DNA from 4 places in the Lysobacter antibioticus genome. Region 2 is predicted to be linked to each of the others. Evidence: riboswitches for the same ligand, from Rfam matches in the RefSeq annotation. Region 2 holds a riboswitch; each other region holds the start of a gene.
The links. Region 2 has a riboswitch for cobalamin ahead of metE (5-methyltetrahydropteroyltriglutamate--homocysteine S-methyltransferase). Riboswitches for the same ligand answer to the same signal wherever they lie in the genome.

Region 1 (7,662 bases), 2.8 Mb from region 2:
GAACAAACTCATCGAAGTCGAATGGCCGGCGGCGACGCAGGAGCAGACCTTCGCCCTGTTCTTCCAATTCGACCGACCGTCGCCGACAGGTTGGCAGGTGACGCCGCCTTCGCCGGAGTACCGGGCTTATGTCGATAACCAGGTGGAACCCAGACCCGGACCCGTACCCAATCGCTTCGCCGACGACCGTTACTGGAATGCCTCGGGGACCATGCGCATGGAAGGCGACGGCGACTGGAGCGGGCCGGAGCAGGGTGGCGCGCGCCTGGAAGCCTGGATTCGCCGCCTGCCGCCGCCGCGCAACGTGCGCCTGGAGGCTTACGCCAGCCACGAGCACGTCAGCAGCGCGAACGAGACTCAGCGCGCGGCGCGCAACAAAGCGCTGTCGCAGCGCCGCCTCGATGTCGCTGCGGCGGTGGTACGCCGCGCCGGCGGCAACTTCACCATCACCCCGGCCAATGCGCACGGCGATGTACCGGCGAGCAGCCGTCCCGGCTCGCATACGCCGATGGGCGGCGATCCCGACAACCGGGTGGTGCATGTGATCGGCAACGTCGCGGGGACCACGCCGAGCCGCTGGCGGGGACGTCTGGCCCGCCCGGCTTCGATCACGCCACAACCCCAGCCGCAGCCGCAACCCCAGCCGCAACCGCAACCGCAACCACAGCCGCAGCCGCAGCCGCAGCCGCAGCCGCAGCCGACACCGACGCTGCCGACGCCGCCGACCGCGATGAGCCTGTCGCTCAAGCTCAAGTTCGTGCGCCAGGAAGAGCGCAAGAAACTGACCCTGCGCTACAACCGCGCCGAGGCCACGCGCCGTACTTATGCGCCGCAGGGCTTCTTCGGCCTGATGCTCGGGGACCTCAGCGACAAGTCGAAGTACTTCAAGGAAATCGACCTAGACGATCCGTTCTTCCGCCAGTTCGCGGTCGAAGCCAGCATGCCGATCGCGTTCGAGCCGATCAATTTGTTGTCGGCGCAGGTGGCGCTGGATTACGGCGACAAGAGCAAGCCGCGCGATCACAAGCATGCCGACTTCGTGTTCGGGCCGGGCGAAACCGGGGTCAAGCGCTTCGAGGTGTTCATGAACGCCACCCGCGACATCGACTACGACGCCTCGTATCAGTATCACTTCGACCCGCAGTCCGACTGGGCCGCCGACCGCACCTCGTACACGATTCCGGCCGCCTCGACCGAGGACCGCACGATGTTCGTGAACCCCTACGAGCACGTCGAGTTCCGCCACATCGAAGCGATCCCGGGCGACATCGACTGGGACGTGGTCGACTCGATCGACGTCAAGCTGCAGGCGCACGGCTACTCGCAGCCCGAGCCGAAGACCACCTTGAAGCTGACCAAGGAGTCCGGTCCCAAGACCTGGCGCCTGCGCGGCGCCAAGCCCGGCCCGGCCAACCGCGGCGTGACCTATCAGCTGGTGCAGCGGCGCAAGGGCGTGGCCAATCCGGATCCGGCGACGCCGCCGGTCGAGCTCGACGTGCCGCAGTTGATCGTCCACGACAGCTTCGAGGATGCGTTGCAGCTCGAGTTCATCCCGGTGTTCGACCCGGCCATGGTCAAGCGCGTCTACATCGACGTGAAGTACGAGGACGGCGCCTACAAGCGCAACGAGCGCATCGAGATGGCCGGCAGCCAGACCGATCCGGTCAAGTTGCGCATCGCCCTGAAGAACAAGGACCTGCGCAACTACCGCCGGCGCTTCACCTTCGTCGGCATGCAGGGACAGTTCGACCAGCGCGCCTGGGTCGCCGAGACCGAAGAGCTGGTGGCGGTGCAGTGACATGCGCAGCGATACCGTCATCGACATGCGCCGCGATCCCGAAGCGGCCTGGCTTGCGCCGATGCAACAAAGCCTCGGCGCCGACATCGCCGGCCCCGTCGCCGCCACCTTGCGGCGACTCGGGACGGTGCTGCCGGCGCAGGCCGCCGCCGCCGCGGACCTGCTCGGCGACGTGCTCGCGCCGCTTGGGCGTTCGGTCTGGCCGGAAGTGGCCGGCAGTTTCAGCCGCCTGACCAACACCGGCATGCCGGTCGAATTCTCCTGGAGTTCGCGCGAAGCGGCGGTGCGCTGGACCGCCGAGGTCGCCGCGCCGGAGCTGGCCGATCGCGAGCGGCTGATGCTGGCCGCGCAGGCTTTGGATTGGCAGGGCGACCTGACCCCGTGGCTGGAACTGCAACGCGACGACCCGCTGGTGTTCGGTGCATGGGCCTCGGGGCGTCATGGCGAAGAGCGCGCGACCAAGCTCTATGTCGATCTGTATGCAGGGCGGCTGCCGACGGTCTGGCGGGATCGCTATTTCCTGCTGCGTTCGAACCTGTTGACCTGGCGACTGAGCGGTGTGAATCCCGACGGCAGCACCGAGTTCTATGCACTGGGTCACGAGCTGGATCGGCCGGCGCTCGCGGCGATGGCGCGCGCGGTGCTCGGCGATGCGCAGCCGTTGATGGACATGCTCGAGGCGCTGTTGGAAGGCGGCGCCCTGCCGCGTCATGTCGGGATCAGCCTTGCCTTGTCGGCGGACGGCCAGCCGCGGGCGCTGAGTTGTTTCGTCGTGGCCAAGAGCCTGTTCCACCACGATGCCGAGGCGTCGGCCAAGCTGCGCAGCCTCGCCGACGGCGTGCCGGCGCAGCTTTACGAAGCGCTGGCCTCGGGGCCGGACGACGGGCGCTGGCGCCACGGCATGATCGGCGTGGTCGCCGACATCGCCGGCCGCAGCTGGGTGCAATGCGGGCTGCGGCCGACCTGAGCCTGCGTTCGTGGGGCGTGCGTGTTTCTGCGCCAAAAACAGAAAGCCCGGCAATGCCGGGCTTTCTGTTTATGCATCAACGATGCGCTAGTCGGTCGACCGGTGTGGTCGGTCGACGAATGCGATCAGTTGACCGGTGCGTAGCGCAGAGTCAGGAACCATTCGCGGCCGGGCTGGTTGAAGTACGAAGAGGTTTCGTACTCGCGGTCGAACACGTTGGCCACGCGCGCCTGCAGGCTCAGGGCCGGCGTGATCGCGTACTCGGCGCGCAGGTCGAGGGTGCCGTAGCCGCCGAGACGGGTGCTGTTGGCGACGTCGTCGTAGCGCGAACCCGAACCGACCGCGGTCGCACCGAAGCGGAACTTGCCGAAGCTGCGGTCCAGATCGATGCGCGCGCTGTGCTTGGCGCGGCGCGGCAGGTCGTTGCCCTGATAGAAGCCGACGCGGTTCTCGGTGTCGAGGACGCTGGCGCTCGCCGCCAGAGTCCATTGCGCGAACGTGGTGTCGATGCCGATCTCGGCGCCGCGCATGCGCGCACGGTCGATGTTGTTGGGCAGGTTGATCGACGAGTCGTAGGTGATCAGGTCGTCGGCGCGGGTGTCGAAGCCGTCGATGCGGGCGTTGAAACGCTCGCCGCGATAGGCCAGGCCGAGCTCCCAGGTCTTGGACTCTTCCGGGCGCAGGGTCGCGTTGCCGAAGAACGGGTAGTACAGCTCGTTGAAGGTCGGCGCCTTGAACGCGGTGCCGTAGCCGACGGTGACGCGCCAGCGCTCGGCGAAGTTCAGGCCCCAGGCCGCGCCGCCGGTGGTGTGGCCGCCGAACTGTTCGTTGTCGTCGCGGCGCAGGCTGGCCTCGAACGACTGCGCGCCGAAGCGGCCCTGGTACTGGACGAAGCCGGCCTTGTTGTCGCGCTCGCTTTCGTCGTACACGGTGTCGCTGTCGACGCGGTCGCGCAACCAATCGAAGCCCGCGCTCAGCACGTGGCCTTCGGCCAGGGTGAAGTCGCCCTGCAAGGTCGCGCTGTCGCGATCGGTCTTGAAGAACCCCATCGGCACTTCGCCGAGGAAATTATCCGAGCTGTCGACGTTGCGGCCGGCCAGCAACTGCAGGTGGATGGTTTCCGACGGGCGCCATTGCAGCTTGCCGCCGATCACCTGTTGCACGGTCTCGGAGCGGTTGACGAAGCTGCCGTCGTAATCGTTCTCGCCTTCCGCGCGCAGCGCCTGGCCTTCGATGCTCCACTGCTCGTTGAACTCGAGGCCGCCGCGCAGCGACAGGGCGTGGTTTTCGTAACCGTCGCGGTCGGGCTCGTCGGTGAAGCAGCCGGCGAACACCGGGAAGCCGGCGCCGCGGCAGGCGTTGATGCCCTCGGTCTTGCGGAAGCTGTAGTCGGCGCCGAACCAGCCGCGCTCGCTGCGACCGCCGAAGCCGGTGCCGAATTCGAGGCTGTCGTTGCTGCCGCCGCCGACGTGCACGCGCGGCGCGAAGCCCTGCTTCTCGCGGCGGGTGAACACCTGGATCACGCCGCCGATGGCGTCGGCGCCGTACAGGCTCGAACGCGGGCCGCGCACGATCTCGATGCGGTCGATCAGTGCCAGCGGCAGGTCCTGCAGCGCGGCCAGACCCGAGGTCGGCGAGCCGACGCGGATGCCGTCGACCAGCACCAGCACGTGGTCGGACTCGCTGCCGCGCAGGAACAGGGTGGTGAGCTTGCCGGCGCCGCCCTGGTTGGAAATGGTGATGCCGGCGCGGCCGCGCAGCAGGTCGTTGAGGTCGCGCGCCTGGCTGCGCTGGATGGTCTCGCGGTCCAGCACGTCGACCGGGGTCAGCGTGTCGTTGACGCTGACCGCGGTGCGGTTGGCGGTGACCACCACCTCGTCGAGGTCGGTGGCGTCGCCGGCCGGAGCGGCGATGGCGGCGGCGGGCAGCGCCAGCGCGCAGGCGATGGCGAAGGACAAGTTCAGTGCGCGCGTGGCGTGCGTGTTGCGGACGGACATGGGGACAGCTCCAGCGCGCGCACCCGGAGGCGCGCGACGACGACGGCGGAAGACGGTTGCGAGGAGGCAGCGGGCCGTGCAGACAGCCGGATAGCAGCCGCCGCGACGCCCTCCGCATCGCAACCTGTGGCGCTTCAAGGCCGGTCTCCGGACTCGCAAGCGCAGCGCCGACGCGGGGTCGGGCTGCCGATCGCGGCGCCTTCCCGTGTCGAGCACAGTGGCGGTTGCCGCGATCTGTCTTGCTTACCGTTGCGGGGGCAGTGCCGGACTGGCGCCGATCCTCCCGCAAGAGAGGGCGCGTCACCGGCTTCCCGTTTCAACCCGGCGATGGAGAAAGCCGCCGGGTCACCTTGAAGCGGTGCGCAGTCTACGCGAAGCCGGCGCCCGGGGCCAAAGCCGTGGGTGGGCGGAGGGGGCCGGCCGGAGGGGGCGCAGCGGCGTCGACGGGCTCAGTCGCGCCCGTCGTCCTCGTCGCGGCCGCCGGGGCGGTCGTCGTCCTCGTCCAGGCCGTTGCCGTCCAGGCCGCCGCCCTCGAACGCATCGTGGCGTTCTTCGGCGTGCACGGTGGTGTGCACCGGCGCGGCGGCCGGCTTGTTGCGCGGCGGCGGTAGCAGGGCGGTCGCGGCTTCGGCGGCCTGGATCAGTTGCTGCCGGCGTTCGTCGCTGATTTCCTGCCAATGGCAGTCCAGCAGCGCGCCTTCGATCGCGTAGAGCAGGTTGAGGGTCGGCTTGAAGCCGGCGCGCTTGACGCGCATGAAGGCCTCGACCGTGCCGATCGCGGAGATGTCCTCGTGCGTGCGCAGGCCGACCTGGCGCAGCCAGGCCGCGCTCTTGGGGCCGATGTTGCGCATCTTCGGCGCGGTCATGCCAGCGCCTCCACGTACACGCGCGCCAGCGCTTCCAGGCCGGCCTGGTCGTCGGCATCGAAGCGGTCCGGGACCGGGCTGTCGAGGTCGAACACGCCGATCAGGGCGTCGCCGTGGACCAGCGGCACCACCACTTCCGAACGCGAGGCGGCATCGCAGGCGATGTGGCCGGGGAAGGCGTGCACGTCGGCGACGCGTTGGGTCTGGCGGGTCGAGGCGGCCGCACCGCACACGCCCTTATCGAGCGGAATGCGCACGCAGGCCGGCAAGCCCTGGAACGGGCCGACCACGAGTTCTTCGCCGTCGTAGAAATAGAAGCCGACCCAGTTGAGTTCCGGCAGGGCATGGCTGACCAATGCCGACAGGTTGGCGGCGTTGGCGATACGGTCGCGTTCGCCGTCGAGCAAACCGCGCGCCTGGGCGAGCAGCTGCGCGTATTGCTCGGGCTTGTCGCCCGATAGTGCGGAGGTTTTAAACATCATCGGAGTGTAACAGCGGCATCCGCCGCCACTACCATGGTGGACTCCACGCCCCAGGGAAAAGCGCGAGATGAGTCACACCCAGCCCCCGGTGGAGGCCGGCTCCCGACCAACGGCCGCGTCCGCGGTGTTTCCGCGCGGCGTGTTCGTCACCGGCACCGACACCGGCATCGGCAAGTCGGTGGCCAGCGCGAGCTTGTTGCACGCCTTGCGCGCGCGCGGCATGCGCGCGGTCGGCATGAAGCCGGTAGCGAGCGGTTGCGAACGCACGTCCGAGGGTTGGCGCAACGAGGACGCCTTGCTGTTGCAAGCGGCCAGTGCGCCGAGACCGCGCTACGACGACGTCAATCCCTACGCCTTGCCGCAGCCGTTGGCGCCGGAACTCGCCGCTGCCGAGGCCGGGGTCGAGATCGCGCTGGCGACGATCCTCGCCGCGCATGCGCGCTTGGCGGCGCAGTCGGACACGGTGGTGGTCGAAGGCGTCGGCGGTTGGGCCGCGCCGATCAGCGCCACGCTCGACCAGATCGACCTGGTGCGCGCGCTGGACTTGCCGGTGGTGCTGGTGGTCGGCCTGCGCCTGGGTGCGATCAATCATGCGCGCCTGAGCGCGCGCGCGATCCAGGCCGACGGCGCCCGCCTGGTCGGCTGGATCGGCAACGACATCGACCCGCAGATGGCGCGCGCCGACGACAACTTCGAGATCCTGCGCCGGCGTTTGCCGGTGCCGTGCTGGGGGCGTCTGCCGTATGCCGCTTCGCCCGACCCGCAGGCCTTGGCCGGGCGCTTGCAGCCGCTGTTCTAGCGCGGCGAATGCTCTGCGGCTCGCTGGCGATCGATAGCGATGGCGAAGGCCGAATCGCGGGCAACAAAAAACCCGGCAGCCGAAGCTGCCGGGTTTTTCGTATCCGCCGTGACGGCCGGAGAGAGAGACGGTGCGCTTACTTGGTCGCGGCGGCAGTCGGAGCCGTCGCCTTCGCCGCGGCCTTGGCGGCCTTCTCGACGTTGGCCTGGGTGGCCTTGGCAGCGGTTTCGATCTGCGACTTGGCCAGCTCGGCGATGGCTTCGTTGGTCTTCACGGTGCGGCCGAAAGCTTCCTGACCGGTGCTGACAGCGCGCTCGACGTTTTCGCGAGCGATCTGCGCGCCCTTCGGCCACAGGGTCTTGAAGGCTTCCAGATCGCGGGCTTCGGCGGCTTCACCGAAGAAAGCGAAAGTGGCGTTGACGCGGTCTTCGATGGCGGCGACCTGCAGGCCGAACACGGCCTCGGCGTTGTCGAGGGCCAGACGGTTGACCTGAGCGGCCGTGTCCGCGAACTGGCGCGTAGCGGCGGCGAACTGTTCGTTGAATTGCTGGTACATGGCTGAGCTCCTGAAAGGTCCAGACGGAGAACGACTGGATTGTGCGGTGCAGCATAGGCGGGGTTTTGTTGCGATGCAACATCGGGCCGACGAGCGGTCGAAAGCCGTTCAGAAAGCCTGCCTGTTCAGGTGCTTAGCGACCAAGCAGCCGTTCAGGCAAAGCCTAGTCCGGGGCCATGACCACGGCGTTGCCGGCG
Region 2 (7,662 bases):
CGACGTGCGGCAACCGACCATCGTGGTGTTGTTGCTCTCGCAAAGCGCGGTCGATCTGCAATGGCGCTTCGACCCCGAGACGCTGCGCGCCGACAGCTGCATTTCGGCGCGCCTGAGCGATTCCGAACTGGTCTGCATCGGCCAGACCCTGGCCACCATCGACGCGGAGCAGGCACCGCAGGCCTTGCTCGAACTGAGCCGGCACCCGCGCCATTTCGTGCGCTGGTCGGCCATTCAACTGCTCGGCAAGGTCGACCCGCAGGCCGCGCTGGAGCGTCTACGCGATGCCGTCGACGACGAGCACGACGACATCCGCAGGGCCGCGACGCGTTCGCTCGCCGCCCTGGCCCCGACCGCCTGACCGCTAAGGACAACGCCATGGCCTACACCTTGAATGCCGCCGCGACCACGGTGGCCAGCGAAGAAGAGCTGTTCGATTTCATCTTCAGCCGGGTCGATACGCTCGACCCGGACAGCATCGCCGAAGCCGCGCCGGTGCTCGCCGCCTACGCCAACGACCCGGCCCTGGTCGCGCGCACCATGGCGCGGTCGCTGCGCTCGATCCTCGACGGCGAGCCGCCGCCGTTCGTCGCCCCGCAGTGCTACGTGATCGCGCGGCGCAAGCACGTGATGATCCGCGCCAACGTGTGGTCGCCGCTGAAGCAGACCGGCGCCTTGCGCAAGAACGAGGAGCGCGCGTACTCGTACGACACCGCCCACGACCACAACTTCCATTTCCTCACCGTCGGCTATTTCGGCTCGGGCTACCGCACCCACATCGCCGAGATCGACCCGGCCGAGTTGACCGGCGCCATCGGCGACAGCGCGCGCATCCTGGATTCGGAGGTCACGACCCTGCCCAAGGGCAAGATCATGCTCTACCGCGCCCACCGCGACGTGCACCGGCAGGCGCCGCCGGACGAGCTGTCGATCTCGTTGAACGTGCTGTTCAACAACCAAAGCCAGATCGCCAAGTGCCAGTACAACTTCGTGTTCGAGCAGGAATTCGGGGAAGAGCGCGCGCGCATCCTCAGTTACACCTCGGCGAGCATCCACAGCCGCTTGTCGATGCTGGCGGAAATGGCGGTGTTGGTCGGCGGCGACGAACTCACGCCGCTGTTCGCCGATGTAGTCGACTCGACGCTGCTGCCGCCGCGCATGCGCCTGATGTGCCTGGACGGCCTGCGCGACGACCAGGACGCTTATCGCGGCGCGCTCGAGCGCTTGTACGCCGACGATTGCGCGATGGTCCGCGATCATGCGAGCAAGGTGCTGCAGACGCTGCAATGAATCCGCGCGGCGTCGCCGGCGCGCCGCGGGATGTCATCGGGCCGGCGAATCAGGAGCAACTCTATGGAAGGCAGTCTGCAAATCCAGGATCTGGATTACGAAGTCGCACCGTTCAGCGTGTCCGGCGCCGACGTCGGCGCGATCGTGCGCTCGGTGGAAAGCTCCGGCCAGCCGGAGCAGTGGAACGTGCTGGCCTACGACGTGATGTAAGGCAAGCGCCCCTTCCGTAGTCCGGAAGGGGCATCGTCGGCGGCGCGCGCGCCGCCGACGGTTCGTGCTCAGCTCAATCGACTGCTGCGCTCAGTCGACTTCGGCGGCGACCTGCTCGCGCAGGCCGCGCGCCGACTGCACCATCGCCCGCAGGGCCGAGCGCACTTCCGGCCAACCGCGGGTCTTCAGGCCGCAGTCCGGGTTGACCCACAACTGCGCCGGCTCCAACACATCCAGAGCCTTGTCGAGCAAGTCGCGCATTTCGGTCTCGCTGGGCACGCGCGGCGAATGGATGTCGTAGACGCCCGGGCCGATGCCGTTCGGATAGCGATAGCGCACGAACGCATCCAGCAACTCCATGCGCGAGCGCGAGGTCTCGATCGAGATCACGTCGGCGTCGAGCGCGGCCACCGCCTCGATGATGTCGTTGAACTCGGCGTAGCACATGTGGGTGTGGATCTGGGTCGCATCGCCGACGCCGCTGGCGGCGAGGCGGAAGCTTTCGCCGGCCCAGCTCAGGTAGGCCGGCCAGTCGGCGCGACGCAGCGGCAGGCCTTCGCGCAGGGCCGGTTCGTCGATCTGGACGATGGCGATACCGGCCGCTTCCAGGTCGAGCACTTCCTGGCGCAAGGCCAGGGCGATCTGGCGGCAGCTGTCGGCGCGCGGCTGATCGTCGCGCACGAACGACCACTGCAGGATAGTCACCGGTCCGGTCAGCATGCCTTTGACCGGCCGTTGCGTCTGCGCCTGCGCGTAACGGGTCCAGTCGACGGTCATCGCCTGCGGGCGGACCACGTCGCCGAACAGCACCGGCGGCTTGACACAGCGCGAGCCGTAGCTCTGCACCCAGCCGTGGGCGGTGAAGGCGAAACCGTCGAGCTGCTCGCCGAAGTACTCGACCATGTCGTTGCGCTCGAACTCGCCGTGCACCAGCACGTCGATGCCCAGCGCTTCCTGCTCGCGCAGGCACAGCTTGGTCTCGTTCTCCAGGAAGGTCCGGTAGGCGGCGTCGTCGATCTTGCCGGCCTTGTGCTCGGCGCGCGCGCGCCGCACTTCGGCGGTCTGCGGGAACGAGCCGATGGTGGTGGTCGGGAACAGCGGCAGGCCGAGGCGCTGCGCCTGCACCTTCGCGCGTTGCGGATAGGGCGAGGCGCGCCGGGTCATCGCCGGTTCGACCGCGGCCAGGCGCTTGCGCACCTCGGCATTGCGCAACAACGGCGAGGCCAGGCGCGCGGCGCGCGCGCTGGCGGCGGTGGCGAGGTCGCGGTTGGCGTCGGCGCTGCCGGTGAGAGCGTCGGCGAGCAGGCGCAGTTCCTCGATCTTCTGCCGCGCGTAGGCCATCCAGTGACGCAGCGGCGCGGGCAGCTTGCGCTCCAGCTCCAGGTCGGTTGGCACGTGCAACAGCGAGCACGACGGCGCCAGCCAGTGCGCGCGATCGCCGGCGCGACGCGCCAGGCTCAGCGCGGCGTCGAGATCGGCGCGCCAGATGTTGCGGCCGTCGACCACGCCGAGGCTGAGGACGCGGTCGTCCGGCAACAGTGGCAGCACGCTTTCCAACTGCTGCGGCGCGCGCACCAGGTCGACGTGCAGACCTTGCACCGGCAGGCGCGCGGCGAGGGCGGCGTTGTCGCCGAGGCCACCGAAATACGTGGTCAGCAGGCGCTGTGGCGCGTCGGCTTCGGCCAGGGCCGCATAAGCGCGGCGATAGGCGTCGCGATCGTCGTCGTCGAGGTCGAGCACCAGGGCCGGCTCATCGAGCTGGACCCAGTCGGCGCCCGCGGCCTTGAGCTTGCCGAGCAACTCGGCATAGGCCGGCAGCAGGGCATCGAGCAGCTCGCGCGGATCGCCGCCGTCGCTGCGCTTGCCGAGCTTGAGGAAGGACACCGGGCCAAGCAGCACCGGCCGCGCCTGGATGCCGAGCGCGCGCGCCTGGGCCAGTTCGGCCAGCGGCTTGTCGCCGCGCAGAACGAAACGCTGGTCGCGCTCGAACTGCGGCACCAGATAGTGGTAGTTGGTGTCGAACCACTTGGTCATCTCGAGCGCGTGCAGATCGCGACGGCCGTCCTGCAGGCCGCGGGCGAGGGCGAAGTACCCGGTCAGCGGGTTTTCGTCGTAGACCTCGCGGTACGGCGCGGGGATCGCGTCGAACAACACGGCGGTATCGAGGACGTGGTCGTAGAGGGAGAAATCGTTGCACGGCACGACGTCGGCGCCGGCTTGGCGCGCCAGTTGCCAATGGCGTTCGCGCAGGCCGTGGGCGGTGTCGTGCAGCGCCTGGGCCGGCGTGTCGCCTTTCCAGAACGATTCCAGGGCCAGCTTGAGCTCGCGCCGCGCGCCTATGCGCGGGAAGCCGAGATGGGTGACGCTGATCATGATGATTACCTGCGATGCGTGGGCATGGCGCAGGGCAACGAAGGAGACCACGGCTGCGCCGGCCCGACGCTCGCGCGCCCGGCTTCGCCGCAACCCTTGGTGTCGACCTTCGCCCCCGCGGGCGAACCGGCGCGCACGACGCGGCCCGCGCCGGGACGGGCCCGGACGCAGCGCCGACACCTTGCGGGCCGGAGTCGGACGGAAGGCGAGCCTTCCGGTCATGGCAGGTCTTCGGGCTTGGGGCATGGAGCACGAGGCGCCTCCTACTGTCCGTCGCTTCCCGGGATCGCTCCCAGTGCCTGACGAAGTTCGTTCCCTATACCGCTGCGGGGCAGCTCCGGAATTGGACGTGGCGTCCGCACCGGATTCCCTCTAACCGCTGCCGGTGCGAACCGGTGGCGATTTGTCACATCGCTTCATCTGCATGAAGCGATGTTCACCATCACGCCGCCAAGCTACGCAGCGCGACCGGCGAAGTCAATCGCCGCGATCGCGATGCGTGGACCCGGTTTGCGATTTGTGGCCGCAGCCGGCGACGGCGCCGCGGCCGGGGCTTCCCCGGCTGCCGTTCATGCGCCGCCGACGATGATGTCGGCACGCTGACGAGCGCGAACGCCATGACCTCCTGCCGTTGAGCTTGGTGGGCCCTGGGGCTAACGTTCGTGCTGTGGCGACGATGCGCGGCGCGGGTCCAGGACGGCCCGCGCGATCCCGACTCCGATGGGTGGAACATGCTTTTCAGAAGGACGTTTGCGCTGACCTTGTGCCTGCTCGGACTGGCGGCTTGCGGGAGGGATTCCGCCGCGCCGCCGCCGGCCCGGCTCGAGCCGGTCACCATGGGCAGCCAGAACGAGTCGCCCAAGGTCGCCGCCGCGGACGCGTCGAGCGAGACCGACATCCTGCAGGGCACCTACTGGCCGCCGGCCAAGCTCGACGGCGGCGTGGCCAAGATCAGCTGCGAATACGACTACCCGCGTTTCGGCGACGGAAAACCGCTGACCGCGCTGGACTTCTTCAGCCTGGTCGACGCCTTGTCGCCGTGCCAGGCCAGCGGCGTGGTGCGCCTGCATTACCAGGGCAAGATCGGCGCTGGTTTCACCGCGCTGGTGCAGCGCGTTGCCGCCATGGCCACGCGCATGGAGATCCAGACCCGCATCCTCGACATCGACTCCAGCGGCGGTCACGTCGAGGAAGCGATCCGCGCCGGCGACTCGATCGCCGAGTCGGGCTGGGCGATCTGGGTGCGCGAGGACTCGGTCTGCCACAGCGCCTGCGTGTTGGTGCTGGCCGCCGGCGACACCCGCTCGATCGAGGGCAAGGTCGGCATCCACCGGCTGATGCGCGACCGCTCGACCGCGACCTCGCGCGCCGAACTCAGCCGCGAGCTGAAGGCGATCAACCAGCAGGTCCGCGATTATCTGGAACGCAACGGCGTCGCCACCGGCGTCGCCGACCTGATGATGACCATCGCCAACCGCGACCTGCGGGTGTTGACCGTGGACGAGCTCAAGCAGTTCGGCCTCGACGGCACCAACGCCGCCCAGGACGATCTCGACCGCATCCGCCTGACCCGCAAGTGCGGCGAGGACTTCGTCCGCCGCCGCGAAGCCTTCCGCCGCGATTTCGACGCGCAGTGCATGGCCACCGGCAAGAACTTCGCCTCCATGCCGGAATGCGCGAAGGCCTTGCAGGAGCAGTTCGGCTTCCCGGACGAGACCTGCCCCTCCGACAGTCCGGCCGATCTGTACGCCCGCGACCTGCGGCGTCTGCCGCTGCTGGACGACGAGGGCGCCGATGCCGACGCGCCGGCCACGGCGGGCGCGTCGAAGAAACGTTCCAACAAGAGCGCGGAATAACCGCCGTTCGTTCGAAGCGGTTGTCGCAGCGGCGTCGCACGACGGCTTGCGGCAATCGCGAGCGGCGGCGAGAATCTGCGCCCTGTCACAGCCAGAGCCCCTGCGGGTCTCAAGCCAGACCCCGTCACGCAGGAGCTGTCGCGCATGCCTTCGTTTCTCCGACCCGCGCGCCTCGCGCTGGCCTTGCTGCCGCTTTGCCTGGCCCCGTTGCAGGCGGCCGCGACCGATGCTGCGGTCGATACCATGGCCGGCGCCGCAGCCGATACCGACGTCCACCTGCTCGACCAGATTCAGGTCCTCGGCAAGGTCGGCCCGACGTTCGGCGCCGAGCGCAGCCGCAGCGCGACCAAGACCGACACCGCGCTGGTCGAGATTCCGCAGGCGATCACCGTGTTGCCGCGCGCCCTGATCGACGCGCAGGGCGGGCGTTCGCTCAACGAAATGCTGGCCTTGGTGCCGGGCGTGGGCCTCAACAACGGCGACGGTCAGCGCGACCAGGTCGCGATCCGCGGTTTCAGCGCGCTGTCGGACCAATACCTCGACGGCGTCCGCGACGACGCCATGTATTACCGCGACCTCGCCAACACCGAGCGCATCGAAGTGCTGAAGGGGCCGTCGGCGATGTTGTTCGGCCGCGGCTCCTCGGGCGGCCTGATCAACCGGGTCAGCAAGCAGCCGCTCGACGCGGCGCAGGGCAAGCTGCGGGTCTATGCCGACAGCGAAGGCGGACGCCGCGGCGAGTTCGACCTGACCGGCCCGCTCGGCGTCGGCGCGGGCCGCCTGGTCGGTGCCTACGAGGATTCCGACACCTTCCGCGAACAGGGCTTCATCGAACGTTGGCTGATCGCGCCGTCGTACCGTTTCGAACTCGGCGACGGGCAATTGCTGTTGCAGGCCAGCGCGCAGCGCGACGAACGGGTGACCGACTTCGGCATCCCGAGTCTGTTCGGGCGCCCGCTCGAGGTGCCGATCGACACCTACTACGGCTCCTCCGAGGCGCGCGACCAGGACTACAGCCGCGCCCGCGTGCAGGTGCTCAACGCGACCTATGCCAAGGCGCTGAGCGAGGATCTCGACCTGCGTGTGACCGTGCGCGGCAGCGACTACCGCCTGGACCGTCGTAATACCCTGATCACCGGCAACCCCTTCCAGCGCAACGGCCGCTGGCTGTCGAACCGGCGCCACGCCGGCAACGAACGCGACCAGCAGGCCTGGTTCGCGCAGGCCGATCTGGTCCACGAAGGCGAACGCCATCGCCTGTTGCTCGGCAGCGAGTTCAGCTACGAGCGCAAGGACCAGGCCAGCTATGGCGGTATCGCCACGCCGGTGGACCTGCTCGCGCCGGTGTTGAGCCCTTCGATCTTCAATCCCAAGGCCGAAGCGGCCGCACGCAGCCGGCTGCGCAACGCCGCCTTGTACGTGCAGGACCAGATCGCCTTGAACGCGCAGTGGAAGGCGGTGATCGGCGCGCGTTACGACGACTACCGCCAGCAGACCCGCGACCGCCTCAACGCTGCCGCGCCGGTACTGGAGCGCAGCGACCGCGAATGGAGCCCGCGTCTGGGCCTGATCTGGATGCCGACCCCGCAGCAATCGCTGTATGCGAACTGGGGCGAGTCGTTCCAGCCCTCGGCCGAGAGCCTGCCGCTGAGCACGGTCAACGTCGACCTGCAGCCGGAGACCACCGCCAATCGCGAGCTCGGCTACAAGTTCGCCAGCGCCGACGGTCTGGTGAGCTTCGACGCGGCCGTGTTCGAGACCGAGCGCGAGCACATCAAGACCACCGATCCGGTCGATCCGCGCAAGCAGATCAGCGTGGGCACGCAGCGTACCCGTGGCGCCGAACTCGGCTTCGCCGCCTCGCTGCTGGAGCGGCGCCTGGATTTGTACGCGGGCTATGCCTATCTCGATGGCGAGATCCGCAAATCCAACA
Region 3 (7,662 bases), 2.6 Mb from region 2:
CGCCGTTCGCCCAGGTAACGACGTGCGGCGTCGAGTGCGCCCTGGGCCGCTCCGAGCGAGCAGGCAGCGATGTTGAGGCGGCCGCCGTCCAGGCCCTTCATGGCGATCTTGAAGCCATCGCCTTCGCCGGCGAGCAGGTGCGCCGCCGGCACGCGCACGTTGTCGAACACCACCGCGCGCGTGGGCTGGCTGTTCCAGCCGAGCTTTTCTTCCTTGCGCCCATAGGCGATGCCGGCGCTGTCGGCGGGCACCGCGAAGGCGCTGATGCCGCGTGCGCCGTCGCCGCCGGTGCGCGCCATCACCACCAGCATGTCGGTGGCGCCGGCCCCTGAAATGAAGGCCTTGGCGCCGTTGATCAGGTAATGATCGCCATCGCGTTCGGCGCGGGTGCGCAGGGAGGCGGCATCGGAACCGGCGCCGGGTTCGGTCAGGCAGTACGAGGCCAGGCATTCGCCGGAAGCGAGCCGAGGCCCCCAGAGGTCGCGTACGGCCGGCGAGGCGTGCGCGGTCAACATCCAGGTCGCCATGTTGTGGATGCTGATGAACGCCGCCGTGGACGGATCGAGCGCGGCCAGCTCCTCGAACACGACCACCGCATCGAGCCGGGTCAGACCCGAGCCGCCGGCGGCGTCGTCCACGTACAAGCCGCAGAAACCGAGTTCGCCGGCTTTGCCGATGGCCTCGCGCGGGAAGATGCCTTGCGCGTCCCAGTGCGCCGCATGCGGCGCCAGTTCGGCCAGGGCGAAATCGCGCGCGGCCTCGCGGAAGGCGAGCTGGTCTTCGCCGAGCTGCGATGGCGGTGGATTGACCGCCTGCAGGTTCATGACGGCGGCCATCACTTTAGACTGATCGTGGTGTTGACGCCGTGGCCGAGCGTGTCGTCGTCGAACCAACGCGCGGTGACCGTCTTGGTCTGGGTGTAGAACATCACCACTTGCTTGCCGTAAGGGCCGAGGTCGCCGAGCTTGGACGCGCGCGAGCCGGTGAACGAGAACAACGGCACCGGCACCGGGATCGGCACGTTGATGCCGACCTGGCCGACGTCGATGTCTTCCTGGAAGCGGCGTGCGGCGGCGCCGGACTGGGTGAACAGCGCGGTGCCGTTGCCGTTGGGGTTGGCGTTGATCAGTTCGATCGCGGCCTCCAGGGTGTCGGCGGCGAGCACGATCAGCACCGGGCCGAAGATTTCCTCGTCGTAGATGCGCATGCCGGGCTCGACTCCGGAGAAGATCGTCGGGCCGACGAAGTTGCCGCGCTCGAAGCCCGGCACGGAGGGCTTGCGGCCGTCGAGTTCGAGCCTTGCGCCTTGCTCGACGCCGGCGGCGATCAGGCTTTCGACGCGTTCGCGCGCGGCGCAGGAAATCACCGGGCCGACGTCGGTGCCGGGCTCGGTGCCGGCATTGACCTTGAGCGTGCGCGCCTTGGCGACCAGTTCCGGAATCCAGGCTTGCGCTTCGCCGACCAGCACCGCGGTGGAGGCGGCCATGCAGCGTTGCCCGGCGGCGCCGAATGCGGCGCCGGCGAGGGCGTTGAGGGTTTGCTCCTTGTTGGCGTCGGGCAGCACCACCGCATGGTTCTTCGCGCCCATCATGCACTGCACGCGCTTGCCCGCCAGCGAAGCGCGGTGGTAGACATGGGTGCCGACCTTGGTCGAACCGACGAAGGACACGGCCTTGATGTCCGGGTGGTCGCAGATCGCATTGACCACGTCTTCGCCGCCGTGCACGACGTTGAGCACGCCCTTGGGCACTCCGGCTTGCAGCGCCAGTTCGACCAGGCGCATCGTCACCAGCGGATCTTGTTCCGACGGCTTGAGCACGAAGGTGTTGCCGGTGGCGATGGCCATCGGGAACATCCACAGGGGAATCATCGCCGGGAAGTTGAACGGGGTGATGCCGGCGCACACGCCGAGCGGCTGCAGCAGGGTGTAGGTGTCGACGCCGCCGGCGACGTTGTTGGCTAACTCGCCGAGTTGCAGGTTGCCGATCGCCGCGGCGTGCTCGACCACTTCCAGGCCGCGGAAGACGTCGCCTTCGGCATCGGCCAGGGTCTTGCCTTGTTCGGCGGTGAGGATCGCGGCGAGCTCGCCCATGTGCTCGCGGATCAGTTGCTGGTATTTGAGGAAGATGCGCGCGCGCGCGCCGATCGGGGTCTTGCGCCAGCTCTTGAAGGCCTGTTGCGCCGAACGCACCGCGGCGTCGACTTCGTCGGCGGTGGCGAACGGCACCCGCGCCAGCACTGTCTGCGTAGCGGGGTTGACGACATCGCGCCATTGTTCGGATCGGGATTCGACGAAGGTACCGTCGATCAGCAGCTTGACCGTCGCGACTTCGGTCGCGACGCGATTCATATCGTTCATTGTTTCGGCTCCGTGTCGCTCACCCGCGTGACGGGGATTGCGGAGCAAGACAAGTCGGTTCCACGCAACGGACATCCGCGTCGAGCCAGCCCGTCCGGTTGCCCACCGCAACACCCGAGGACGGCATCGCATGCGATGCCCGCCACTGGCCGGTCTCCGGGCTTGCGAGCGATGCGGAGCGATCCGCATCACCCCGACACCTTCCCGCGAAATCGCAGTGGTATTGAGTCGGGTGTTCTCGCCTACCGTTGCGGGGGCAGCGCCGGAATGGAGTCTGTCGACTCGCACCGGCTTCCCGTTTCACCCTGCTCGCCGGTACGGCGGCAGGACACCTGTGGCCGGCGGAGTGTAGGCGTCGGATCGAAAGCGAACAAGCTGCATTGCGCAAAGCTGCGCGCTCGTTCGCACGACGGCGTGGTCGGATGGCTTCGGACGCCGCATTCATCTTGTTGCTGCGCGCATGTGTGACGACTCGGCGCGGCACCGCACCGCGGCGAATGGAATGCATGGCGAGGAATGCGCCGCATGTCGGTTGCGGGAGCGCTCGCGATGTCGACCGCGTTTGCCTGTGCGGGGTTCGGGCGAAATGCCGGGCATCGCTCGATATTGTGATGGGCGGCGTGTATTCCTGGAAACGATGCAGGCGAAATGGCTGGTGCGGCGGGGACGGCTGCGGATAGGGGCATACGGATCGGCATGGGCGTGCCGCCGCGATGGGGAGCATCGGCGGCGGTGGATCGGTTCGTCGTCGAGCGTCGGCACTGAAGAATCCCGCGGGCCGTGGCCGCTCGGGTGACATTCGCATGCCGTTGCAAGATCATGGCGAGAGCGCAACGCGGCATTCTCGAAGGAGCGGTACCCGATGACCACACGCGAACGACGCAACGGAACCGAGCAGGCCAGCGCCGTGGCCTTGCGCGCAGGGCTGACCCGCGAGCAACTGGACGCGTTGACGACCTTGGAGCACTTTCGTTGGGAACTGCGTTTCGTTCGGCGGCCGCTGTTCCTGGAGCCGATTCCGGTGGTGTTTCATCCCGATGGCGAGCGCTACGCGGTGCTGGAGGCGGACGGGTCGCTCAATGAGAATCCGGGGTTCGAGATACGTCGTTGAGGGGGCTGTCGGTGGCACGGGTTGGTTGGTGCCCGCGTCATCGCGCCGGGTGCCCTCAGGGTAGGAGCGGCGCGAGCCGCGACCGCGGGATGCGCAGTCATCGCAACGTCGGTGTCGTCTATCGAAGCGGTGTGGTTTCGCGAGAGTAGGGGCGGCGGCCACAGGGATTTTCTTCGGTTGCAAGCCGCGACCGTGTTTTATTCCGCTGCGGCGTCTGTGGCCGAAAGACGGTGAAGCAATTGCACCTAAAACAGCAAGAACAGAGCTTCCGTCCGCTGACGCGGCCGGGTTACTTTCTTTTGCTAAGCCCAAAAGTCCGTCTGGATTCCCTTCGGTCAAAGATAACCAAAGAAAAGGGCTTTCCTTGACGAAGCTCCCCTGCGAGTTCGATGCGCGCGCCGGGATTTTCCGATAAGACATCCTTGTCTTATCGGAAAACGCCGCACGTCCTGTGCGGCGCCCTCCGGGTCTCCTGGTGTTCTCGCAAGTTCGGTACTGCGCCAAGCTTTCACGGCAAAGGCAAAGGCAAAGGCAACGAAAAACTTCCGTTGCCTTTGCCTTTGCCTTTGCCATTGTCGTCGCCGTCGCTGTGCGTCGTCTCGACCTCGCGACGGTCATAGAAGACCCGGAGGGCGGCGCGCAGGGATGCGCGCCGTTTTTCATCGGGACAGGGATGTCCCGTATGAAAAAGCCCTGCGTTGGCATCGCTCGTGCGGGCTTGTGATTCAAAAGAAAGCATTTTTCTTTGGTTAGCTTTCTTTTGTTGCTTATGACAAAAGAAAGTAACCCGCCGCTTTAGTGGCGGAAGCTCTTAGCGTTTGATCTGGATCTGGATCTGGATCTGGATCTTGCTTGAGCGATGCGCTGCGAAACCGAAGCGACGCAGTCGCGGCTCGCGCCGCTCCTACATGGAGGGCGCGGCACTGCATTGCTTCAGCCTGCAGATCATGTCGCTCCTGCCATCACCACGCTCAGGGCGGAAACACGAACGGCGGATAAGGCCCATAGAACGGGAAGCCCGGTGTCTCGTCGTTGGGCTGCAGCGACGGATCGGCGTCGCCGGCCACGATCGGTCCCTTGTCCGCTGACGGTCCGGTCGGGCCGGTGGTCTCGGCGATGCCCAGTTCCTGGCCGCTGCCGCGTTCGCCCCACAGCACGTGGCCGCCATACCATTCCTGCGTGGTCACATCGACCGCCGGCTGGCCGGCCAGGTCGAAGCGTACGCCGCCGCTCTTGGCCGAGTCGTCGATGCCGGGTGCCTTGGTTTCCCAGGAGCCGGTCTCGGGGAAATTCGCATGCGAGCCCTGGCCGACGTAGGACACCGGGCGGCCGTCTTCCTTCGGCGTGTCCGCCCATGAACGCTCGGCGTTCAGGCCGCCGTGGGCGCTGTAGCGCACCGCGGTCGGCTGATATTGATCGTCGAGCTGCACAGTGATCTTTTCCCAGTCGCCTTCGTGGTTCTGCACGTCGCCGAGGCCGGGCGGGCCGTCGTTGTAGGAATAGAACAGGTGGTAGGTGATGGTGTTGCTTTCGGGATCGTACTGATAGAGGTTTTTGCTGTTGGCGAGGTCGCCGTCGCGGACGCCGTCGCCGAGTTCTTCGTTCTGATGGTCGAGGAACAACTGGCTGTCGGCGTCCTTGTTGTCGGGCCCGATGTCGGCCAGCTCCCGCGCCGGCACCTCGCCCAGTCCATGCAGTTCTTTGTCGCCCCAGAAGTCGCGTTCCTGGCGCAGCGTCGATTGCTCGATATAGGTGTTCGGGTCCTGCAGGAAATTTTCTTCCTGGGGATGGAAGTAGAGGATCGGGGCGTAGCGCTGAGCGAGTTCCTGCTGCTGCACGGGAGTGAGCGGCGCCGGGGTGACCGGCTCGGCCGGCGGCAGGCATTGACGGGAGGGGCCGGAAATATCGGAGGGATACATGGCTCTGCTCCAGTGCGCGGGAGGTCGCGGTACGAGTCTAGTCAGCCGGATCGGGCCGCAGCAGTCGGGCTGACCCTAGGGCGGGTGGCGCGAAGGCGACTGCGTTCGCCCAGCCGGCAGCCTGCGTCGCCACGAAGCGGAACACGCCAGTCGGGAGTGGGGCGGGTCCATACGCAATCGAATCCATAGCAGGGCGGGCGACGGCGGGGCGCGGCGGTGCGCGTTCGAGCCGGCCGCGTCCGGTAGCCGGCTACGGAAGCGGCGACCTGTACAGAGCGTGACCGGGATTGACCGGGCAGGGCGAGGTGTGACGAAGAACGTCAGTAGTGTGACATCAGTCGCATGCTGTTTACGTATACTTAACAAGCAATATGCCGAATGTCACTCCTTGGCATACTTTGTGCGTTTTTATGGCCTGCGCCCGGAGCCCCGGCACGCTATCGACCCTCCCTGGAACTCAATAATGCGAACGCTCACGAAGTCCCTTTTGGCCCTTTCGCTGCTCGCCGCCGTACCCATGCTCGCCCAAGCCGAGTCGCAGTACACCACCGGCACCGGTACCCCGATCACCGCCAGCGCCAAGCTGGACTTCCAGATCACGATTCCCAAGATCCTGTTCCTGCGCGTCGGCAGCGGTGCGGACTACACGACCAACACCGTGGTAAACCAGATCGCGTTCGTCGTACCGGCCAACCAAGTCGGTACCGGTGGCCTGGGCATCGCCGCTACCGCCGCCTCCGGCGACCTCAACGACGGCAAAGTCACCGCCAAGCTGGTCGGCAACAACGGCACCATCACCCTGACCTCGACCACCCTGGGCGCGCTCAGCAACGGCGTCGCCGGCGACACCATCTCCTATAGCCAGATCGAAACCACCGAGTCCGTCCTGTCCTCGGGGACGGCGTTGGCGCATCCGACTCTCGCCGATGGCGCGACCACCACGTCGACCGTGGCTCCGGGCACCGGCAAGTTGGTCAACCGCGATGCGGTCTGGACCTACAAATACAAAAACGCCGCCGTCGTCGCCCCTGGCGTCTACGGTGGTGTCAACGCCAACAACAGCCGCGTGACCTACACCGCATCGATGCCGTAAGCCGCAAGCCGGACGTCCCTTGCGAGATTCCGTTCCCGCGTTGCGGGAACGGCTCCGGCTTGATCCGCAGCCGCGGGAAAGGCTCCGGACCGCCCCGCACCCGCGGGAGCGGCCCCGGCTCGACCCGCACCCGCGGCAACGGCTCCGACTTCAGAGGCCCGACATGGTTTTGCCCTTACGCCCAGCGTGCTGGGTGCTGCTCCTGCTTGCGCTGGGCTGGTTCGACACCGCCCAGGCCTTCGTGGTCACGATCTCCCCGGGCGCGCGCATGGTCTACCTGCGGGTCGGCAACGGCGTGTTCACCGGCAACTATTCCAGCGGCGGCACGCCCGGACGAGGCGGGGCGATCAACAAAGTCTCGGTGACGGTGCCCGCGGCGGTGCTCGGCAACGGCGCCGACCAGGTCATGACCACCGACGCCACTCAGGCCAACAGCTCTTACGACGGCTTCGCCTTCTGCAACGTCCCGGCGCAGATCTACGTCGGCGGTTTCTATCGTCTGCCCGGCAGCACCGGCACCGCGACCCTCACCGCGACCGCGCCGGCGGCGGGCCTCAGCAACGGCGCCGGCAGCACCATTCCGTTTTCGCAGATCAGCTGGACCAGCAGCGGCAATAACGACACCGGCGCGCAGCCGATCCTGGCCGGCACCTTCACCGGCGGCCCGCAGACCCTGGCGAGTTTTCCGGTCAACACCTGGCGCGAAAGCTGCCACACCTTCCGCTATGCCAACGACGCCGTCGTCGCCTCCGGTACCTACACCGGCCAGGTGGTCTACACCTTGAGCGCGCCATGAAGCGCGTCATCGCCGCCTGCATCCTGTTCTGCGCGAGCGCGCTGTCGCTGGCGGGTACTCACCGCGTCGACGACAGCGCCAGCCAGGTCACCGCCAACACCCTGCGCATGCAGTGGGACTCGGTCGCGCCGCGCAGCGGCGAACGGCCCACGGTGTCCGGCGCGCTGACCGTGCGGGTGCGCTTGAACCTGGCGCCGTGGCAAGGCCGCAACGGCCGCGTCTACATGACCCTGCCGGTGCAGGCGAGCGGACCGATTACCGCCACCTGGACCACCCAGGGCCGGCTGTTGCCGGGCAGCCTGCGCGCCGGCGAACGCACCCTGGTCTACAGCGGAGCCATGCCGGCCGGCCTGCTCGAAGACACCATCCGCCTGACCATCCAGG
Region 4 (7,662 bases), 2.7 Mb from region 2:
CACCAGCTTGGACTCGTCCGGATAAGCGTCGAGGACGTTGTCGCCGCCGATGGTGAAGTCCCAGCTGTTGAGGCGATACGTCGCGGCCAGGTCCAGGGTCCACTCGTCGCCGAAGGTCTGGTCCTGACGTGGATCGGTCGCGTGCAGCTCGGTGAACTCGCCGTAACGGGTGGCGGTGGCGGTGAAGTTCCAGTTGCCGGTCTTCCAGTCGCCGGCGAGGAAGAACTTGTCGCGCGGCGCGCCCTTGGTGATGCGGCCGATCTCGGTGCGGCCGATACGCACCGCGGCCGGGTCGATCGCGGCCAGGCGTGGCGGGTTCGGGGCGATCTTGTCGATCTCGGTCTTGGAGTAGTTGTAACCGGCGGTCAGGTTGAGCTTGCCCGAGCCGACGTCCCAACCGTAGGTGGCGATGATGTCCACGCCCTTGGTGTCGGTGTCGACGGCGTTGGTGAAGTAGCGGCCGCCGCCGATGCCGGGATAGCCGTTGGCGTTGAGGTAGTTGCGCACCGCGGCGCTGGTCAGGTTTTCCGACAGCAGGATGCGGTCCTTCACCTGGATGTTGTAAGCGTCGATGGTGATGTAGAGCTGGTCGGCCGGCTGCAGCACCAGGCCCAGGCTGTAGTTGGTCGATTCTTCCGCCTTCAGCGCTTCCGAGCCCAGGGCGATGGCGGCCGGGTTGTCGACGCGGAAGGTGCCGATTTCATACGGGATGCCGCTGATGAAGTTGGTGGCGATCGACTGGAAGAACTGCTGCTGCAGCGACGGCGCGCGGAAGCCGGTCGAGGCGGTGGCGCGCAGGGCGACCTTGTCGGTGAAGGCGTAGCGGCCGGACAGCTTGCCCGAGGTGGTTTCGCCGAAATCGCTGTAGGTCTCGTAGCGCGCGGCGGCGCCGAGCGAGAACTTGTCGGTCAGGTCGGCTTCGGCGTCGATGTAGACCGAGTAGCTGTGGCGGTCGAAGTCGCCGGCATCGCTGGCGCGGAAGCCGGAGAACACCTGCGCACCCGGGATGATCTGGCCGTTCGGGGCGGCCACGCCGCCGTTGGCGTAGGACAGCGGCTCGCCGGCGCGTTCGGAGAACTCCTCGCCGCGCCATTCCGCGCCCCAGGCGAAGGTCACCGGGTACTGCCAGCCGAAGTCGACCGACTTGGTGAAGTCGAGGTTGAGCACGTGCTGGGTGACTTCCAGCGCGCCGGCGTAGAACTGGGTCGGCGAGGTCGGGCCGAGGCTGCGGTTAAGGGTGTTTTCGATGTCGAAAGTCAGGCCGTTGTGGCCGTAGTTGTAGCTCAGGTCGATCTGGGTGCCGCCGGCGGTCTCGCTGCGCAGGCCGAACACCGCGGCGCGGTCCTTGCTGACGTTGTGGATCTGCGGCAGGAAGCCGTTCGGATAAATCGACGGGATGTTGCGCGGGTCGCCGGCGAAGCGGAAATAACCGTTCGACAGCACGTCGCGTTCGCTGTAGCTGCCGAACGAATAGAAGCTCAGGTAGTCGGTCGGGTTGTATTCGCCGTTATAGGAGAACGCGCCCTGGTCGATCTCGGGATCGCCGTAGCGCTGCTCGACGCGGCCCTGGAACGGGCGCGCGCGGTTGGTCTGGTCCTGGTGCCCGCCCTGCGCGGCCAGGTGCAGCCAGCCGTTCTCGCCGAGTTTGATGCCGGTGTCGCCGGAGAGCTGGTACTGCTTGCCGTCGCCGGCGCTGTACTGGCCGTAGCGCGCGGCGATGCTGCCGCCCGTGCCGCTGCCCTTGAGTACGACGTTGATGACGCCGGCGATCGCGTCGGAGCCGTACTGCGCCGAGGCGCCGTCGCGCAGCACTTCGACGCGTTCGATCGCGGCGATCGGAATGGCGTTGAGGTCGACCGGCGAGGAGCCGCGGCCCTGGCTGCCGTTGAGGTTGATCAGGGCGGTGGTGTGGCGGCGCTTGCCGTTGACCAGCACCAGCACCTGGTCGGGGGCGAGGCCGCGCAGCTGAGCCGGGCGCACTGCGTCGGTGCCGTCGGTGATGGCGGGGCGCGGGAAATTCAGCGAGGGCAGGGCGCGCGACAGGGCGGTGGCCAGCTCGACGGTGCCGGTGGCCTCCAGGGTTTCGGGGGTGATGATGTCGATCGGCGCGGTGGACTCGGCGACGGTGCGGTCGCTGACGCGGGTGCCGGTGACGATGACCTGGTCCAGGGTCTTGGGGTCGCTTTGCGGCGCGTCTTGCGCGTGGACCGGCGCGGCGAGCGCTACCAGGAGGCCGAGGGCCAGAGGGTGACGTGAACCGGCGAAGGTGCGGCGGACGTGCATGACGACTCCTTGATGGGGATGACAGCGATGTCATTCGGATTTAACACGAACGTAACAACCGGTCAATGAAGCGGCCAAATATTGCCTAACGCAAGTAGTCAAAAAGTGGTAGAAGCACACTCTTTGCGGAATCCGGCGGCGGATGGCCGGCCGCTGCGCCTGGCCTGGTGGGGGCTTTCTGGCCCTCATCCCGTTAGGCCCTCATCTCTGCCAGCCCTGATTTCCTCCTCAAGTCGTCGTCCCCGCGAAGGCGGGGATCCACCGGATTTTCGTGCGAGAACGCCTGAGGTCTCTATCGCCCGGCCAGGGCGCGCAGCACCCTGGCGTTCACGGATGCGCGAGCCGGTGGCTCGCAAGCGCATCCATTCACCCCGGCCTGCGCGGGGATGACGATTTCAGCGCTAGGGGAGGCCGCGAGGTCCGTCCAGGAAAGCAAAGGCCGCGGATGGGCCCTGATCGGCGAGTCACGCGCATTTTCCTCCTCCGTACCCTGGCGTCCCGACCTCGCTCGACTGCTAAGATGCGCGCGCTCAAGGTGATCGCCGACACACAATCGGCGATTGAAACGGGAATCCGGTCCCCGCTTCTGGCATTCGCCAGGTCGGTCAATCCGGAGCTGCCCCCGCAACGGTAAGCGAGTACACGCACCGCACGACGCCACTGTGTTCCGACACGGGAAGGCGCGGTACGGGAGACCCGGTCCGATCTCGGACCGCCTCCGCTCGCAAGCCCGGAGACCGGCCCGGAGCGCGAACCGACAGGCGGAGGGCCGTGTCTCGGGGCATCGGCGCGCGCGCCGTCTCTCCGTTCCGCCATCCCCCTGTCACGACCTGATCTAGACCGCGCGGGTGAGGCGCGGCCATGGAGAGCCGACCGTGACGTTCCGTTTTTCCGCTGTTCCGCGCCTTGCGCGCATCCCCGCGCGCTGCGCTTTCGTATTCGCCGGTTCCGCATTCGCCGCCTCCGCAGTCGCGGCGCCGGCGGTCGATCTCGACCAGGTCGTGGTCACCGCGAGCCGCACCGCCCAGACTCAGGACGCCACGCTCGCTGCGGTGACCGTGATCGACCGCGCGCAGATCGAACGCCTGCAGCCGTCGTCGCTGCCGGAGTTGTTGCGCGGCACCCCTGGTGCGTCGCTGGCCAACAACGGCGGCCCGGGCAAGGCGACGTCGCTGTTCCTGCGCGGCAGCGAGTCCGACCATGTGCTGGTGCTGATCGACGGGGTCAAGATCGGTTCGGCGACCAGCGGCGGCGCATCGCTGCAGGACATTCCGGTCGAGCAGATCGAACGCGTCGAAATCGTGCGCGGCCCGTTCTCCAGCCTGTACGGCTCCGAAGCCATCGGCGGCGTCATCCAGATCTTCACCCGCCGTCCGCAGGGCGCGTTCGTGCCGAGCTTCAGCGCCTCGATCGGCAGCTACGCCACCCATCGCGCCACCGCCGGCGTCGCCGGCAAGGGCGAGCGCGGCTGGTATTCGATCAACGCGGCCCACGAAGACACCGACGGCATCAACGCCTGCCGCGGCAAGCCCTCGCCGGGCGGTGCCGGTTGCTTCACCTATTCGCCCGACCGCGATGGCTATCGCAATGATTCGCTGACCCTGCAGGGCGGCTACCGCTTCAACGAGCAATGGGACGCCGAAGCGCGCTTGTTTCGCACCGAAAACCATAACGAATACGACGGCAGTCAGAACAACGAGGCCGACGGTGTGCAGCAGGTCGCCGGCGCCAAGCTGCGCTATCGCCCCAGCGACCGCGTCAGCCTCAGCGCCAGCGCCGGCCGCAGCGAAGATCTCAGCGACACCTACAAGAACGGCAAGTACTCCAGCACCTTCGAGACCCGACGCCAGCTCGGCTCGGTGCAGGGCGACCTCGGCATCGGCAGCGGTTTGCTCACGCTCGGGTTCGACTGGCAGCGCGACCGCATCGACAGCAACACCCGTTATGCCCGCGACGCCCGTATCCTGCGCGGCGCTTTCGGCCAGTGGCAGCAGAGTTTCGGCGCGCATGCGCTGCAGGCCAGCCTGCGCCGCGACGACGACAGCCAGTTCGGCGGCGAGACCACCGGCAGCCTGCTGTGGGGCTGGAACCTCAGCGAGGCGCTGCGTTTGACCGCGAGCTACGGCACCGCGTTCAAGGCGCCGACCTTCAACGAGCTGTACTACCCGGGCTACGGCAATGCCGGCTTGTCGCCGGAAACTTCGCGCAGCGTCGAAATCGGCCTGCGCGGTACCCACGGCGAGCGCCGCCAGCACGTGTGGTCGCTCAATGCCTACGAGAGCGACATCGACGATCTGATCGCGTTCGATTCCTCGATCGGCCTGCCCGGCAACGTCGACCGCGCGCGCATCCGCGGCCTGGAAGCGGCGTTCGACACCCGCCTGGCCGACTGGGACCTGCGCGCCAGCGCGACCTGGCTGGACCCGCGCAACGACAGCCGCAGCGCCAGCCGTGACAAATTCCTGCCGCGGCGTGCGCGGCAGAGTGCGCGCATCGATGCCGACCGCCGCTTCGCTGTCGGCAATGGCGCCTGGTCGTTCGGCGCCAGCGTGTACGCCGCGGGCGATCGCTATGATGACCTGGCCAATACGCGTCGCCTCGCCGGTTATGCGCTCACCGATCTGCGCCTGGGCTATGCCTTCAACGAGGCCTGGAGCCTGCAGTTGGCGGCGAACAACGTGTTCGATCGCCGTTATGAAACCGCCGCTTTCTACAATCAGCCCGGGCGCAACTACCTGTTGACCCTGCGTTACCGGCCTTCCCGCTGACGGATCAGCAACCTCGGCCCGCGTCCGCGCGGGCAGCCTCCCGGCCCGCGTCCGCGGGCTTTGCCGGCAACCACCGCGTTGCCGGCGCCAATCGAGAGTCGCCGATGAAAAGCTTGCCCGGTCCCATCCAACTAAGTCTGTCCTGCCTGCTGTTGATCGTGATGATCGCCACGCGCTTCCATCACTTCGGCGATCTGCTGCATCTGCCCGATGCCTCGATGGCGGTGTTTTTCCTCGGCGGCCTGTATCTGCGCCGGCACCTGGGCTACGCCGGTTTCCTGCTCGCCGCGGTCGCCATCGACTACTTCGCGATCACCGGGCGAGGCCAGGATTTCTTCGGGCATTACTGCGTAACCCCGTCGTATGCCTTCCTGCTGCTGGCCTATGCCGTGCTCTGGTACGCCGGGCGCTGGTATGCGCCGCGCATGCCGGCCGGCTGGCGCGGATTCGCGCGGGTCTTCGGCGTGGCCTTCGTCGCCGCCAGTCTGTCGTTCCTGATCTCCAACGGCGCCTTCTATTGGTTCGGCGGCCGTTACGCGGAGCCGAACTTCGCCGAGTATCTGAGTCGGGTCTGGCGTTGGGGCCCGCTGTTCGTGCGCACCACGTTGAGCTACATCGCGGTCGCGCTGGTCGCGCATGCGGCGATCGTTCGTATCGCGCGTCCGCCGGCCTCGCAGCCGACCGCGAGCCGCTGATCGTCGCTGCATCGTTCGATTCGTCGTCCCTTCGCACCCCGGAGCTTGAGCATGTCGAACCCTCTTCCCGCAGCCTCCACCGCGGTGCTGCCGCTGGAATCGCGGCAGGCGTTGATCGCGACCGGCGCATCGCTGGCGCTGCTGATAATCTGCACCCGCGGCCAGCACTTCGCCAGCGTCGACGCCTTGCCCAGCGCGTCGTGGTCGGTGTTTTTCCTGGTCGGCGCGTTGTTGCGTCCGGTCTGGGCATTCCCGGCCTTCTTCGTGCTGTCCTCGGCGCTCGATCTGGGCAGCCTGGCGCTCGGCCGCATCACCGACTGGTGCTTGTCGCCGGCGTATTGGGCCTTGGCCCTGGCCTATGCCGCGCTGTGGCTGGGCGGACGCGCGTATGCGCGCTTGCATCGCGACCATTGGGGCACGGTGCCGCGCCTGGCGTTGGTGCTGTTGGCCACTTCGGTGGTGACCTACCTGATTTCCAAGGGCGGGTTCTATTTCCTGTCCGGCCGTTATCCGGATGCGAGCCTGGCCGGTTTCATCGACCGCATTCCGCAGTACTACCCGCGCGCTCTGGGCACCCTGGCCGGTTATGTCGGCCTGGCTTTCGGGGTGTATGCGGTCGCGCGCAGCCTGGTCCTGCGTCAGCGCAGTGGAGCGCCGGCATGAGCGCGGGCGGCAACGACGGCACGAAGGACGGCTCGGCCGACCGCGCCGGCTTCGCGGCCAGCAGTGAAGAGCGCCACCGCGAACGCATGCAGCGCAAGAAGGAGCTGATCGACCGCAAGATCGCTCAGGCGACGATCGAGCGCGGCGTGCTGGTGGTCAACACCGGCAACGGCAAGGGCAAGAGTTCCTCGGGTTTCGGTATGCTCGCGCGTTCGCTCGGGCACGGCTTTCGTTGCGGGGTAGTGCAGTTCATCAAGGGCAGTTTCTCGACCGGCGAAGAGGCCTTCTTCCGGCGTTTCGAGGAGCTGGACTATCACGTGATGGGCGAGGGCTTCACCTGGGAGACCCAGGACAAAGAGCGCGACATCCGCGCCGCGCAGTCGGCCTGGGCGATCGCGGCCAAGATGATGGCCGACCCCGGCTACGATTTCGTCCTGCTCGACGAACTGAACATCGCCCTGGCGCACCGCTATGTCGCGCTCGACGACGTGCTCGCCGCGGTCGCGGCGCGGCCGGAGCGGCAGCACGTCGTCATCACCGGCCGCGGCGCCCCCGATGCCCTGATCGAAGCGGCCGACACCGTCACCGAGATGCGCGTGATCAAGCACGCGTTCAAGGCCGGGATCAAGGCGCAGAAGGGGATCGAGCTTTAGGGCGGGAATCGGGAATGGAGAATCGGGAATCGTAAGAGCGGGATTCGTAGACACTGATGGGACGAGCGATATGTCTTCTGGCAACGAAAAAGCGGGCGAAATCTTGGGTGCGCGCGTGGCTGCGACTGGAGCTGCGGCTTCGACCGATTTCCCATTCCCCATTCTCGATTCCCGGCACCACTGTCCCGCCCTGCTCGTCTCCGCCCCGGCGTCGGGCCAGGGCAAGACCAGCGTCACCGCGGCGATCGCGCGCTGGCATGCGCGCCAGGGCCGGCGGGTGCGGGTGTTCAAGACCGGGCCGGATTTTCTCGACCCGATGGTGCTCGAACGCGCCAGCGGTCATCCCGTCTATCAGTTGGATCTTTGGATGTGCGGCGAGCAAGACGTGCGCGCGCGTCTGCATGATGCCGCGGGCGAAGCCGACCTGATCCTGATCGAAGGCGTGATGGGGTTGTTCGACGGTACGCCGTCGAGCGCCGACCTCGCGCAGCGGCTCGGCGTGCCGGTGCTCGCGGTCATCGACGGTTCGGCGATGGCGCAGACATTCGGTGCGCTGGCGACCGGGCTCGCGCGTTATCGCGATGGCCTGCAGGTGTACGG

Region 1: another riboswitch for cobalamin. It lies ahead of btuB (TonB-dependent vitamin B12 receptor); the one in region 2 lies ahead of metE (5-methyltetrahydropteroyltriglutamate--homocysteine S-methyltransferase).
Region 3: another riboswitch for cobalamin. It lies ahead of GLA29479_RS10600 (CoA-acylating methylmalonate-semialdehyde dehydrogenase); the one in region 2 lies ahead of metE (5-methyltetrahydropteroyltriglutamate--homocysteine S-methyltransferase).
Region 4: another riboswitch for cobalamin. It lies ahead of btuB (TonB-dependent vitamin B12 receptor); the one in region 2 lies ahead of metE (5-methyltetrahydropteroyltriglutamate--homocysteine S-methyltransferase).

What each region holds. Positions count from the first base shown of each region.
Region 1 is NZ_CP013141.1:2,485,810-2,493,471, reverse strand. Features, by position in the region: gene GLA29479_RS24450 (hypothetical protein) at 1-1,798, shown strand, start outside; gene GLA29479_RS10120 (hypothetical protein) at 1,800-2,765, shown strand; gene btuB (TonB-dependent vitamin B12 receptor) at 2,891-4,762, opposite strand; cobalamin riboswitch at 4,884-5,130, opposite strand; gene GLA29479_RS10110 (TfoX/Sxy family protein) at 5,212-5,628, opposite strand; gene GLA29479_RS10105 (GAF domain-containing protein) at 5,625-6,107, opposite strand; gene bioD (dethiobiotin synthase) at 6,178-6,909, shown strand; gene GLA29479_RS10095 (phasin family protein) at 7,046-7,465, opposite strand.
Region 2 is NZ_CP013141.1:5,256,062-5,263,723, reverse strand. Features, by position in the region: gene GLA29479_RS21205 (HEAT repeat domain-containing protein) at 1-361, shown strand, start outside; gene GLA29479_RS21200 (hypothetical protein) at 379-1,290, shown strand; gene GLA29479_RS25470 (hypothetical protein) at 1,354-1,500, shown strand; gene metE (5-methyltetrahydropteroyltriglutamate--homocysteine S-methyltransferase) at 1,591-3,873, opposite strand; cobalamin riboswitch at 4,079-4,285, opposite strand; gene GLA29479_RS25465 (hypothetical protein) at 4,306-4,476, shown strand; gene GLA29479_RS21190 (COG3904 family protein) at 4,710-5,729, shown strand; gene GLA29479_RS21185 (TonB-dependent receptor) at 5,874-7,662, shown strand, end outside.
Region 3 is NZ_CP013141.1:2,606,724-2,614,385, reverse strand. Features, by position in the region: gene GLA29479_RS10605 (acyl-CoA dehydrogenase family protein) at 1-824, opposite strand, end outside; gene GLA29479_RS10600 (CoA-acylating methylmalonate-semialdehyde dehydrogenase) at 836-2,350, opposite strand; cobalamin riboswitch at 2,490-2,710, opposite strand; gene GLA29479_RS10595 (hypothetical protein) at 3,222-3,470, shown strand; gene GLA29479_RS24470 (hypothetical protein) at 3,979-4,209, opposite strand; gene GLA29479_RS10590 (Vps62-related protein) at 4,442-5,389, opposite strand; gene GLA29479_RS10585 (hypothetical protein) at 5,877-6,482, shown strand; gene GLA29479_RS10580 (hypothetical protein) at 6,676-7,278, shown strand; gene GLA29479_RS10575 (hypothetical protein) at 7,275-7,662, shown strand, end outside.
Region 4 is NZ_CP013141.1:2,167,048-2,174,709, reverse strand. Features, by position in the region: gene GLA29479_RS08750 (TonB-dependent receptor plug domain-containing protein) at 1-2,283, opposite strand, end outside; cobalamin riboswitch at 2,800-3,043, shown strand; gene btuB (TonB-dependent vitamin B12 receptor) at 3,198-5,051, shown strand; gene GLA29479_RS08740 (hypothetical protein) at 5,156-5,746, shown strand; gene GLA29479_RS08735 (hypothetical protein) at 5,798-6,409, shown strand; gene cobO (cob(I)yrinic acid a,c-diamide adenosyltransferase) at 6,406-7,062, shown strand; gene GLA29479_RS08725 (cobyrinic acid a,c-diamide synthase CobB) at 7,253-7,662, shown strand, end outside.